2 regions of the Aquibium pacificum genome follow, and region 2 is predicted to be linked to the other one. Evidence: riboswitches for the same ligand, from Rfam matches in the RefSeq annotation. Region 2 holds a riboswitch; the other holds the start of a gene.

Region 1 (6,800 bases), on a different contig from region 2:
AGGTCCCGGCCGGACCGTTTACCAATGGTTCACCATCTCGGCAGAATCGCGAGAACGCGAACGCGAATAGGGCATTAACGGTAGAGTTGCAAAGTCAGGAGACTGTCATGCTGCGAACTCAGGGAATTCCCGTTCGGGACGACTTAAATGTGGATGCATACGAGGTTTGGCGGGCATGCAAGGACGTCGAACGGCTGGTCTTCATATTCCAGTCGAACCGGCAACGCCCCCCGGCCGAACTCGAAAGGCTGCAGGCCTGGGTAAAGAAAATTGCTGCTGCAAACGACATAAACCTGCACAGCCAGTAAGATCACGCACGAGCGCTTCCAAGGGCTCCAACGGGATGAACCCGCATTTGGCAAGAGCGACGTCGAACGTGCCTGCTTGACGGGTCCGGTACGGGAGACCACTTGTGCCGGAGTTCTCGCCGATCCACCCGGAGCCTCCCCGCCGTGCCCGCCCTGAAGCGCCTCATCGAATCGCGCCGGTTTGATCTCGCCATCACCGTCCTCATCATCGTCAACGCCATCACGCTCGGGCTCGAGACCTCACAGGCCGCGATGGCCGAATGGGGACCGATTCTGGTAGTCCTCGACCGTGCGATCCTCGCCGTCTTCGTCGTCGAACTCCTGGCGCGTTTCGCCGTCTACCGCCTCGACTTCTTCCGCGATCCCTGGCGTATCTTCGATCTTGTCGTGGTGGGCATCGCCCTGTTCCCGGCGACCGGCAACCTGTCGGTGCTGCGCGCGCTGCGCATCCTGCGGGTGTTGCGTCTGGTTTCGATGGTGCCGTCGCTGCGCCGCGTCGTTGGCGGCCTGGTCGCCGCCCTGCCGGGGATGGGCTCGATCATGCTCCTCCTGACGCTCGTCTTCTACGTCTTTTCGGTGATGGCCACGAAGCTCTTCGGCGCCACCTTCCCCGACTGGTTCGGCACCATCGCGAAGTCTGCCTACTCGCTGTTCCAGATCATGACGCTGGAAAGCTGGTCGATGGGCATCGTGCGGCCGGTCATGGAGGTCTTCCCCATGGCCTGGCTGTTCTTCATCCCGTTCATCGTCTGCACGACCTTCACCGTGCTCAACCTGTTCATCGGCATCATCGTCTCGGCCATGCAGGAGGAACACGACGCCGAGGCCACGGCCGAGCGCGCCGCGCTGCAGGGCGAACAGGAGATGATTCTCGCCGAGATCAGGGCGCTGCGGGAGGAACTGCGCGCGATGGCGAGCGAGCGGCGGTAGCCCGTCAGCGGAAGTGCTTCGACAGCTTCAGGCCTTGCGCCTGATAGTTGGAGCCGAGATCGGTCCCGTAGAGCGCTTTCGGCTTGGAAAGCATGTGCTCGTAGACCAGCCGGCCGACGATCTGGCCGTGCTCGAGGATGAAGGGCACCTCGTGGCTGCGCACCTCCAGCACGGCTCGGCTGCCCGTGCCGCCGGCTCCGGAATGCCCGAAGCCGGGATCGAAGAACCCGGCGTAGTGCACGCGGAACTCGCCGACGAGCGGATCGTACGGCGTCATCTCGGCGGCGTATCCGGGCGGCACGTGCACCGCCTCGCGCGACACGAGGATGTAGAACTCGTCCGGGTCCAGGATCAGTTCGCGGCTGCCATGCGCGTGCAGCGGCTCCCAGAATTCGAGCACGTCGTGGGCGGCGCGCCTGTCGACGTCGACCAGCGCGGTATGGTGCTTGCCGCGGTAGCCGATCGGCTCCTGCGCCATGCCTTCCAGGTCGATCGACAGCGCGATGCCGCCTCCCGTCACGTTCGGCTGCTCGGACGCAACCAGCACGTCCGTGCGGTGTAGCTCCGCCAGTTCCGGCTCGGAGAGGATCGCGTTGCCCATACGGAACCGGATCTGCGACAGCCGCGAGCCGGTCCTGGCAACGATGGGGAAGGTTCGCGGGCTCACCTCGAGATAGAGGCCGCCCCTGTAGCCGGCCGCGATCTTGTCGAATTCCGGCCCGTGATCGGTCATGACGCGGGTGAAGATATCGAGCCGCCCGGTCGAGCTCTTCGGATTGGCGGAAGCCGCAACGCCGCGAGGCAATGCGAGGCTTTCCAGCAAGGGCACGATGTAGACGCAGCCGGTCTCCAGAACCGCGCCTGCCCGAAGGTCGATCTCGTGGAGCTTCAGCCGGTCGAGCTTTTCGGCGACCCTCTTGCCCGGTCCCGGCAGGAAGCTCGCGCGCACGCGGTAGGCCGTTTCCCCGAGCCTGAGGTCGAGGCTCGCCGGCTGGATCTGGTCGGCGTCGAGGGCACGCGGCGCCGACAGCGCACCGGCTTCGAAGAGGGCCGCGATCTCGTGGTCGGGAAGAATGCCTGTCGTGCGCAAGGTCTTCGCTCCGGTCGGCCCTGATGCGGCCGCGTGGCGCATCGGGCGATTCGACGTTTCATACGGCAACGATTGACGCAAGCCCGCCCCGGGTTTATGGGACCGTTTATCCCGTGGTGATTTGGCCGGTCGGCTTGCAGCCACGTTAAACAAGTCGCTAAAGGGCCGTACGCAAGCCGGCATGCGACTTTCGCGGCCGGTTTTTTTGTGCGTGAGGCAGGACGACGATGAACGAGACGCAGCGGAACTGGAGACCGGCGACGGCGCTGGTGCATGGCGGCACGGCACGGTCGGCCTTTGGCGAGACCTCCGAAGCGATCTTCCTGACACAGGGGTTCGTCTACGAGACGGCGGAAGCGGCCGAAGCCCGTTTCAAGGGCGAGGCGCCCGGCTTCATCTATTCCCGGTATGCCAATCCGACCGTGGATATGTTCGAGAAGCGCATGTGCCTGCTGGAAGGCGCGGAGGATGCCCGCGCCACCGCGTCCGGCATGGCGGCGGTCTCTGCCGCCCTGCTCTGCTCGGTCAGGTCCGGCGATCACGTCGTCGCCGCGCGTGCGCTCTTCGGCTCCTGCCGCTGGGTGATCGAGACCCTGATGCCGCGTTACGGTATCGAGACGACGCTGGTCGACGGCACGAAGATGGAGGAATGGGAGGCCGCGGTGCGGCCGAACACGAAACTCTTCTTCCTGGAAAGCCCCACCAATCCGACGCTGGAGGTGATCGACATCGCCGCGGTCGCGAAGGTCGCCAACGGCATCGGCGCCCGGGTCGTGGTCGACAACGTCTTCGCCACGCCGCTGCAGCAGAAGCCGCTGGAACTCGGCGCGCACGTCGTCGTCTATTCGGCGACGAAGCACATCGACGGGCAGGGCCGCTGCCTCGGCGGCATCGTGCTGTCGGACAAGAAGTGGATCGACGAGAACCTGCACGACTACTTCCGCCATACCGGACCGAGCCTTTCGCCGTTCAATGCCTGGACACTGCTCAAGGGTCTGGAGACGCTGCCGGTTCGCGTGCGGCAACAGACCGAGAGCGCGGCGCGCCTGGCCGGTCACCTCGCCTGCCACCCGGGCATCGCGAAGGTGATCTATCCCGGCCGCAACGACCATCCGCAGGCCGACATCATCGCCCGGCAGATGAAAGGCGGCTCGACGCTGATCTGCTTCGAGGTCAAGGGCGGCAAACAGGGCGCCTTCCGCATGCAGAACGCGCTGGAGACCATCCGCATTTCCAACAATCTCGGCGACGCCAAGAGCCTCATCACCCACCCCGCGACCACCACCCACAAGAACCTGACCGACGAGGCGCGCGCCGAGCTCGGGATCAATCCCGGAACGGTGCGGCTTTCGGTGGGCCTGGAGGACGCGGACGACCTGATCGATGATCTGGACCGGGCGCTGGAGAAGGCGGCGTAGTCAGCCGAAGCTCTTGGCGGCGAGCACGATCCTCGAAACGGCGGTATAGAGGGTCACCGCCGCGAAGGCATATGCGAGCACGGCGAACCAGCCCGGAAAAAGGCAGAACGCGACGAATACCGCGAGCGTCTCCGTCGCCTCCGCCAGTCCCGTGGTGAAGAAGATGGACTTCTCCCCGCGCGCGAGAGTGGAGAGTTTTCGCCGCTCGGCCAGAATGGAGAAGGCGAGGAAGCTCGCCCCGTTGACGTAGAAGCAGGAGATCAGGACGGCGGCGGCGAGTGCGTTGGCTGGCGGATCGGCGACGGCAAAGCCGAGCGGTATCGCACCGTAGAAGAAGAAGTCGAGCACGATGTCGAGGTAGCCGCCGAGATCGGTCTTGCCCCTGATCCTAGCCACCGCTCCGTCGAGCCCGTCTCCAAGCCGGCTCACAAGGATGAGGACGAGACCGATTGCCGTGTACCCGGCGGCGATCGCGGCGGCGGCAGCCATGCCGATGGCGAACGAGGCGAGCGTGACGGCGTTGGCGGATATCCCGGCGGACGCGAGGCCCGCTGCCAGCCGGTCGAGCAGAGGGTCGAGCCTGCGCCTTGCCCAGCCGTCAAGCACGGGAACCCGCCGGAAACGAAGGGCGTTGGAACGACCGTATTTCGGTCACCATTGCGCGAAAATCTCGGCGGTTGACCCGTCGGCGCCGTTCGTTGAAGGTTCCCCCCAGGAAGTCACCCGGAGCTTGTCTCATGTATCGGGCAATAACACGCAACATCGAAGTCAGCGTCGAACCCTTCTATCTCGGCGACCGTTCGGACCCCGACGACAATCACTATGTCTGGGCGTATCGGGTCACGATAGCCAATCACTCGGCCGAACACGTACAATTGCTGTCGCGCTACTGGCACATCACGGATGCCACCGGCCGGGTGGAAGAGGTCAGGGGCGCCGGCGTGGTGGGCGAGCAGCCGCAGCTCGGTCCGGGCGACAGCTATCAGTACACCTCCGGGTGCCCCCTCTCCACCCCGTCGGGGATCATGGTGGGCCGATACACCATGCGGGACACGCAAGGCCAGCGGTTCGATATCGCCATTCCGGCCTTCTCGCTCGACCTTCCCGACGGAATGCGTACCGTGAATTGAGGGCCGCTATTCCCGGTTTCCCGCGAACTCTGCAGGATCGAAGGTGTATTCGGTCGAGCAGAACTCGCAGGTGACGCGGATCTCTCCGTCCTCGATACTTTCGGCGATCTCCTCGTGCGAAAACCCGTCCAGCACGGACCGGATCTTCTCGCGCGAGCAGGAACAGTCGTCCGCGACCGGCACACCGGGGTAGACCACGACGCCATGTTCGTGGAACAGGCGGTAGAGCAGCCGTTCCGCACCGATTGTCGGATCTAGCATTTCGTCGGCTTCGATGGTGGCGAGCAAGGCGAGCACCTCCATCCACGCTCCGTCGATGACGCTCTCGTCGACGTCGCCCTCGTCGCCGTCTCCGCCGGGCAGGTCCGGCAACCGGAGACGTTCCGGCGCTTCGGGCAGGAACTGCGCCAGAACGCCGCCGGCGCGCCAGTGCTGGCTGCCGCCGTCGGCGCCAGGAATGATCTGCCGGGCGACCGACAGGCGTACCTCGGTCGGGATCTGCTCCGACTGGCGGAAATAGGTGCGCGCAACCTCTTCGAGCGAAGCGCCGTCCAGTTGCACGATGCCCTGGTAGCGCTGCGTATGGACGCCCTGGTCGATCGTCATGGCGAGAATGCCCTTGCCGAGCAATTCCGCGGGCGACGTCTGCCGGGCGGCTTCCGCCTCGGCGAGCCGCTCTGCATCGTAGCGCGCATAGCCGCGCATCGACCCCGGTGTGGCGAAGTCCGCCACCAGCATGTCTACCGGCCCGTCGGTCTGGGTCTGCAGGATGAACTTGCCGTCGAACTTGACGGAGCTTCCAAGCAGCGCCGTCAGCACGATGCACTCCGCCAGCAGCCTCGCCACGGGCTCGGGGTAGGAATGCCGTCCCAGCATCTGGTCGAGCATCGGGCCGAGCTGGACGGCGCGCCCGCGCATGTCGAGCGGCTCCACTTGGAAGGGTACGACCACGTCGTCGCCGGCGAAACCGAATTCGCCGAGCCTTGGTTCATTGATCAATCGTCTATGCTCCGGAAAGACACCAGGCGAGCACCGCCTTCTGCGCATGGAGCCGGTTTTCCGCCTCGTCGAAGACCACGGACTGCTGTCCGTCGATCACCTCGTCGGTGACCTCTTCACCGCGATGGGCGGGCAGGCAGTGCATGAAGAGCGCGTCCGGCTTGGCGTGGCGCATGAGTTCGGCGTTCACCTGATAAGGTAGAAAGACATTGTGACCGCGTGCCCGATGCTCCTGGCCCATCGAGATCCAGGTGTCCGTCACCACGCAGTCGGCTCCGCTGACGGCGTCAGCGGCATCGTCGAAGAAGCGGATGCGGGCGCCCTCGCCTTTCGCCCAGTCCACGAACCTCGTGTCGGGCTCGCTGCCCCCAGGCACCGCGATGTTCAGGTCGAAACTGAACCGGGCCGCGGCCTCGATCAGAGAATGAAGCACGTTGTTCCCGTCACCCGACCAGGCGAACAGCCTGCCCGCCACGTCTCCGCGATGCTCCTCGTATGTAAGAACGTCGGCCATGATCTGACAAGGGTGCGTCTCGTCGGTCAGTCCGTTGATGACGGGAACGGTCGCATTCTCGGAAAGCTCGATCAGGCGATCGTGCGATGTCGTCCGGATCATGATGATGTCGACGTAGCGCGACAGCACCTTGGCGGTGTCGGCGATGGTCTCGCTGCGGCCAAGCTGCATTTCCGTACCCGTCAGCATGATCGTCTCGCCGCCGAGCTGGCGCATGCCGACGTCGAAGGACACGCGGGTGCGCGTCGACGGCTTATCGAAGATCATGGCCAGCACCTTGCCCTCGAAGGGCTTGCTGCGCTTGCCTGCCTTCACCTCCGCCTTTCGCGCCTTGGCATCCTCAAGCATGGATCGCAGGCTGTCGGTCGAGATCGCCGAGAGATCGGTGAAATGGCGCGGCTTGCCGTTCAT
Region 2 (6,800 bases):
TACGCCCTGCCGTGGCTGGACCGCTTCGGAACCGAGGCGGAGCGCGTCTTTGCCTTCATGCCGGCCTCCCAGGGCGCCATCAACTGGCCGCCCAACGGCCCATCCGCCACGGCGCTGGTCTTCGACGAGGAACTGCCGCTGTTCGATTCCTCCATCGACCGCATGCTCCTGGTGCACGCGCTCGAACACGCGGAGAACCCGCGCGAGACCCTGATGGAGATCTGGCGCGTGCTCGCCCCCGGCGGTCGGCTCATAATCGTGGTGCCCAACCGGCGCGGCGTCTGGGCGCGCTTCGAGCACACGCCCTTCGGCACCGGGCGCCCCTGGTCGCGTGGCCAACTGACGACTTTGTTGCGGGAGACGAATTTCACCCCCTCCGCCTGGAGCGAGGCGCTGCTCTTTCCTCCGTCCAGGAAGCGCTGGGTCCTGCGCTTCCATCAGATCCTGGAGCGCAGCGGGCGCCGCTTCTGGCCGATGTTCTGCGGCGTGCTCATCGTGGAAGCCCAGAAGCGCCTCTACCAGGGCCTGCCGGTTGCCCAGCGCGCCTCGCGCCGCGTCTTCGTGCCCGTGCTGGCACCCCAAGGCGCAAGCGCAGCGCGCGAGGGAGACTTAACGCAGCGTTAACCATGTTTTCTGATCATTCCTCCGGGCTTCCGGGGGATTCGGCCATGGTTTTCTGGCGCTTCGATCAGAAGACGACGCTGCTCACCATCATTCGCGAACTTCACGCGCGCGGTGTTTCGCTGGACGACATCGACGTCAGGCTCTGCGAGATCGGACCGGTCGATCTGGACCTCCTGCGCGAGTGCTTCCACGAGATTACAGCCGAAATCGCCGGCGGCGAGCCGGTCGCCGCGTGATTGCCGATCAGCGCTTCAGAACGAACACGGCCTGCTGACCGAAGAAATTCCAGAACCACCACGGCATCGACACCCCGATCGAATGTCCGTCGCGGTCGAGCGCCATGGCGCTTTCCACCGTCGCGCCGATCTCGTCGCACAGGGCGATGAAGTCGCGGATGGTGCAGAAGTGAATGTTGGGCGTGTCGTACCAGCTGTACGAAAGCTCGCGTGTCACGGGCATGCGCCCGCGAAACAGGAGCGAGAGGCGCACCTGCCAGAAGCCGAAATTGGGGAACGAGACGATCGCCCGCTCTCCAATCCGCAGCAGTTCCCTCAGCACCTCCTTGGGGTTCCGTGTCGCCTGCAGCGTCTGGGACAGGATCACGTAGTCGAAGCCCTTGTCCGGATAGAAGACGAGATCGGTGTCGGCGTCGCCCTGGATCACCGAAAGACCGCGCGCGACGCTCTCGTTGACGCCGCGCTGCGAGATCTCGACGCCGCGCCCGTCAACCTGCTTGTCGAGTTCCAGGTACTCCAGCAGTTCGCCGTCGCCACAGCCGACGTCGAGCACGCGCGCGCGGGGCTTGATGAAGTCCGCGATGACCTTGAGGTCGATGCGGGGTCCGTTGCGGCCGGTCATGCGAGTTCCTCCAGTCCCCGAGCGCGCGCCGCGGAGCGCAGGAAGCCGCTGATGGCGGCGAAGAGTTCCGGCTCGTCCAGCAGGAAGGCGTCGTGGCCGCGGTCGGTCTCGATCTCGACGAAGGAGACCGAAGCGCCGGCTGCGTTCAGCGCATGCACGATGGTGCGGCTTTCCTCGGTCGGGAACAGCCAGTCGCTGGTGAAGGACACGAGACAGAAGCGCGTCTTGGTGCCGGCGAAGGCGTCCGCCAGCCTTCCGCCGTGGTCGGCGGCGAGGTCGAAATAGTCCATCGCCCGCGTCATGTAGAGGTAGGAATTCGCGTCGAAGCGGTCGACGAAGCTCATGCCCTGGTGGCGCAGGTAGCTCTCGATCTGAAAGTCGGCGTCGAAGCCGAAGGTCAGCGCTTCGCGGTCTTGGAGATTGCGGCCGAACTTGCGGTGCAATGCCGCCTCGGACAGATAGGTGATGTGGGCGGCCATGCGGGCCACGGCGAGTCCCTTCTCGGGCCGCTTGCCAGCCTCGATGTAGCGCCCGCCGCACCAGTCGGGATCCGCCATGACGGCCTGCCGTCCGACCTCGTGGAAGGCAATGTTCTGCGAGGAATGCCGCGCGCCGGTGGCGATCGGCAGCGCGGTCAGCACGCGCTCGGGATAGCTCGACGCCCATTCGAGCACCTGCATGCCGCCCATCGAGCCGCCGATCACCGAAAAGAGCCGGTCGATGCCCAGATGGTCGACCAGCATGACCTGCGCGCGCACCATGTCGCGGATGGTCACCACCGGCAGGTCCAGCCCCCAGGGCTTGCCGGTATGAGGATTTATCGAGGCCGGCCCGGTCGAGCCGAGGCAGCCGCCGAGGACGTTGGAACAGATGACGAAGAAGCGGTCGGTGTCGATGATCTTGCCGGGGCCGATCAGCACTTCCCACCAGCCCGGCTTGCCGGTCACCGGATTGGGATTGGCGACGTGCTGGTCTCCCGTCAGCGCATGGCAGATCAGGACGGCGTTCGAGCGCGCCTCGTTCAGCGTGCCGTAGGTCTGGTAGGCGATCTGGAACGGCGACAGCGTCTTGCCGGAATCGAGCCGGAGCGGCTGGTCGGGTCCGAAGCGAACGACGAGGCTCGTCGGCTCGTTGGCTTCGTTGTTCGAGGTGCGGACGCGCGGGGCGGCCATGTCACTTCCTTCCACCGACGAAAAAAAACCGGCATTGCGCTAAGGCAAGCCGGTTACGATCCGCAATCGGCCCTTTAGCGAGTTGTTTAACGTGGCTGCAAGCCGACCGGCCAAATCACCACGACGTTCGGCCCGCTTATTATCCCCGTCGTCCCTTTGCGTCAACTTCAAAGCTTTGCTAGAGCAAGCCGCCTTCCGGCACAGCCAGCCTCTTCCGACAGGACCGCCACCATGACAGAGCTACAGCGTCCCGAGCCAAAACCCGGCGTCATGGACATCGCGGCCTACGTGCCGGGAAAGAGCGCAGCGCCGGCCGGCGTGAAGACGGTCTACAAGCTCTCGTCCAACGAAAGCCCGCTCGGCGCCTCGCCGAAGGCGATCGAGGCGGTCAGGGACGTCGCCGACAGGCTCGAATTCTATCCCGACGGTTCGGCCACGCGACTGCGCGATGCAATCGCCGAGGTGCACGGGCTGAACCCGGCCAACATCATCTGCTCGAACGGTTCGGACGAGGTGCTGGGGCTGCTGGCGCTCACCTACCTCCAGCCGGGCGACGAGGCGATCTTCACCGAGCACGGCTTCCTCGTCTACCGCATCTACACCCAGGCAGCGAGCGCGGTTCCGGTCGCCGTCAAGGAGACAGACGAGACCGCCGACGTCGATGCCATCCTGGCTGCGGTGACCGACAAGACGAAGATCGTCTTCCTCGCCAACCCCAACAACCCGACCGGCACCTACATCCCCTTCGAGGAAGTACGGCGCCTGCATGCGGCGCTGCCGAAGCACGTGCTCCTGGTGCTCGACGCGGCCTATGCCGAATACGTGCGGCGCAACGACTACGAGTCCGGCATGGAACTCGTCGCGTCCTCCCAGAACGTCGTCATGACCCGTACCTTCTCCAAGATCCACGGGCTCGGTGGCGCCCGCCTCGGCTGGATGTACGCGCCGGCTCACATCATCGACGCGCTGAACCGCGTGCGCGGCCCGTTCAACGTCAACGCCGTCGCGATCGAGGCCGGCATCGCCGCGATCCGCGACCGCGCCCACGTCGAACAAGCCGTCGCGCACAACGACAAATGGCTCGCCTGGCTGACGGAGGAACTGACGAAGCTCGGCCTCAGGGTCACCCCGAGCGTCGGCAACTTCGTGCTCATCCACTTCCCCGACGAGGCGCAATCCGCCGCGGCGGCCGACGACTATCTCACGCAGCGCGGCTACATCCTGCGCCGCGTGACGGGTTACGGCTTCCCCAACGCGCTGCGCATGACGATCGGCACAGAAGAGGCGAACCGCGGCGTGGTGGCGGCGCTGGCCGAGTTCCTGAAATCGTGATGCCCGAACCGCTTTTCGAACGCGTCGCGCTCGTTGGCATTGGCCTCATCGGTTCCTCGCTGGCGCATGTCATCCGCCGCGAGGGTCTCGCCGGAGCGGTCGCGATCTCGACGCGCAGCGCCACGACGCTCGCCCGGGCGGAAGAGCTCCGTCTGGGCGACGAATATCATGCCGATCCGAAGGGCGCCGTTGCCGGCGCCGACCTCGTCATCGTCTCCGTGCCGGTCGGTTCCTCCGGCGAGGTGGCGCGCGCCATCGCGCCGGCCCTGAAACCCGGCGCCATCCTCACCGACGTGGGCTCGACCAAGGCCTCCGTCATCGCCCAAATGATGCCCGAGGTGCCCGAAGGCGTGCACTTCATTCCGGGGCATCCGATCGCGGGCACGGAACGTTCGGGCCCGGACGCAGGCTTCGCCGAGCTCTTCGAGAATCGCTGGTGCATCCTCACCCCGCCGCCCGGAGCCGATCCGCAGGCGGTGGAAAGACTGTCGGAGTTCTGGCGCCGCTGCGGCTCCAACATCGACACGATGGACCCCGAGCACCACGATATGGTGCTGGCGATCGTCTCCCACCTGCCGCACATCATCGCCTACAACATCGTCGGAACGGCGGACGACCTGGAATCGGTGACGAAGTCGGAAGTCATCAAGTACTCCGCCTCGGGCTTCCGCGACTTCACCCGCCTCGCGGCCTCGGATCCCACGATGTGGCGCGACGTGTGCCTGCACAATCGCGACGCCATCCTGGAAATGCTGGCGCGTTTTTCCGAAGACCTCGCCTCGCTGCAGCGCGCGGTCCGCTGGGGCGACGGCGACAAGCTCTTCGACCTCTTCACCCGAACCCGCGCCATCCGCCGCTCCATCATCGAGGCCGGCCAGGAAATCGACGTTCCCGACTTCGGCCGCCAGGCGGTGGCGCACCCGGAGAAGGCGTGACGGCGGGAACTCGGCATTAAGCGGTGTCGGAGTGATCTGGGCGAACGAGCCCGGACGCAGCGTTCTTGTTCCCCTCACTTCAGCGCCGGCACCCGCCCCAGGTTGATGAAGGCGATTCGGGCGACACTTTTTTCGATCGTGAGAGGGAGGGAAGGGCTGTCGCCGAGCATGGCGAAGCCGCTCAGCGCAGCCTGGATGCGTTCCCTCTCGGACGGCAGCGCCTCCCCCAGTCTGGCGGCGACTGTCGCGGGCTTGTTGACGGTGATCTGAAGGCTGGCGTCCACCAGCCCCTGCGGATCGATGGCGACGGGACCTGAGACGGTCACCCCCGCGTCCTCGCCGAGCGAGACCGTCACGCTTCTGAGCACGATGCTCGTGCCGCGCAGGCTCTCCGTCCGTCGCGCGAACCGCTCGACGCCGTCCTCGACGGTCAGGTCCAGGCTGATCAGCGGCAACAGGATGGCTTCGTCCATCCCCGCCGGTACGATGCTGACGTGGCGCGCCTCCATAGCGACGTCGACGTCGCCGGAGTTGCGCCGCATGTGGGCCGCGCCCGTCGCGGCCTTGACGGTGACGGGCAGATCGTTGCCTTCCGGGTCGGCGTCCACGGCTATCGCGCGCATGGTAATGGATGCGCGTTCGGGCAGGGGCTGCGCCACCGACGCGCTGAACCGCATGTCGCTGGCGCTGGCGCTCACCCCCGGCTGGCGGCCGGGGTAGCCGATATGGAGCGCGTCGAGCTCTCCGATGATCCTGAACGGATCGTAAACCTGCGCGGCGGTCCTCAGGCCCTCGCCCCTGACCTCCACATTGCCTTTTGCATCGGTGACGCCGATCCGGTCGCAGAAGAGACCGATGCGGAAGGGATAGCCCCGCGCTTCCCGGTTGGCGCAGAGTGCCACGCCGCCGTCGCGCTCGATACGGGCGATCGCCTTGCCGGCCTCCGCGTCGAGGAGTGAGGCCATGTAGAACCAGCCGGCGGTATAGAGCCCGATGACGGCGACGATGGCGATCGCCAGCCAGGCAAACCTGCGGCTGTAGCCCCTCGCCGGCCTTTCCCTTGACGCCATCGGTTTGCCCTCGCTAACCCTCGTCCGCCGGGCCGCCCCGGTTTCACGGTCGATCAGGTGTCTGCATATGGGCGATTTTTGGGTGTTCGGCTACGGCTCGCTGATCTGGCGGCCCGGATTCGCCCATACGGAAACCGTCCGCGCCCGCCTCCATGGCTTCCGGCGCGCGCTCTGCGTGCGCTCCTTCGTGCATCGCGGCTCGCCGGAACGACCGGGCCTCGTGCTTGGCCTCGACCGCGGCGGCTCCTGCATCGGGCTCGCCTTTCGCGTTCCCGGCGACCTGCGCGACGAGGTGATGGCCTATCTGCGCGAGCGCGAACTGGTGACAAACGTCTATCGCGAGCGGCTGGTGCCGTTGACACTGCAGACGGGAGAGCGCGTCCGGGGCGTGTCCTACGTGGTGGATCGACGGCACGAACAATACGCCGGCGCGCTCGCCGCAGAAGACGCCGCGAACCGGGTGAACGGCGCGGTCGGGCGTTCCGGCCCGAACGAGGAATACGTTCTCAACACGGTCGAGCACCTTAAGGCCCTCGGCATCCGCGACCACTGGCTGGAAGATGTGGCCCGGCGGCTTCCGTCTGCGCAGATCCGGCCGGGCGGCGCCAACGACTAGCGAAAGTCGGCCAGAATCGCGGAAAGGGAGAGATCGCGGCTCCACTGAACGGCATTCCAGCCGGCGTCCCTGGCGGCATCGACGTTCGCGGGTGTGTCGTCCACCAGCAGGAGTTCTTCCGGAGACAGGCTGGTCGAGGCCTCGATCCGGCGGAAGAACTGTTGTTCGGGCTTTCGGCAGCCCAGATCGGCGG

The links. Region 2 has a riboswitch for S-adenosylmethionine ahead of metX (homoserine O-acetyltransferase MetX). Riboswitches for the same ligand answer to the same signal wherever they lie in the genome.
Region 1: another riboswitch for S-adenosylmethionine. It lies ahead of ABGN05_RS01785 (O-succinylhomoserine sulfhydrylase); the one in region 2 lies ahead of metX (homoserine O-acetyltransferase MetX).

What each region holds. Positions count from the first base shown of each region.
Region 1 covers NZ_JBDPGJ010000001.1:360,459-367,258, reverse strand. Annotated here, with positions in the region: gene ABGN05_RS01795 (ion transporter) at 453-1,238, shown strand; gene ABGN05_RS01790 (2'-deoxycytidine 5'-triphosphate deaminase) at 1,243-2,370, opposite strand; SAM riboswitch at 2,432-2,509, shown strand; gene ABGN05_RS01785 (O-succinylhomoserine sulfhydrylase) at 2,556-3,746, shown strand; gene ABGN05_RS01780 (CDP-alcohol phosphatidyltransferase family protein) at 3,747-4,352, opposite strand; gene apaG (Co2+/Mg2+ efflux facilitator ApaG/CorD) at 4,484-4,876, shown strand; gene ABGN05_RS01770 (Hsp33 family molecular chaperone) at 4,883-5,923, opposite strand; gene argF (ornithine carbamoyltransferase) at 5,880-6,800, opposite strand.
Region 2 covers NZ_JBDPGJ010000002.1:1,174,830-1,181,629, forward strand. Annotated here, with positions in the region: gene ABGN05_RS12130 (class I SAM-dependent methyltransferase) at 1-624, shown strand, start outside; gene ABGN05_RS12135 (hypothetical protein) at 669-860, shown strand; gene metW (methionine biosynthesis protein MetW) at 868-1,482, opposite strand; gene metX (homoserine O-acetyltransferase MetX) at 1,479-2,654, opposite strand; SAM riboswitch at 2,709-2,786, opposite strand; gene hisC (histidinol-phosphate transaminase) at 2,886-3,986, shown strand; gene ABGN05_RS12155 (prephenate/arogenate dehydrogenase family protein) at 3,986-4,921, shown strand; gene ABGN05_RS12160 (DUF2125 domain-containing protein) at 4,996-5,991, opposite strand; gene ABGN05_RS12165 (gamma-glutamylcyclotransferase) at 6,059-6,607, shown strand; gene ABGN05_RS12170 (HAD-IA family hydrolase) at 6,604-6,800, opposite strand, start outside.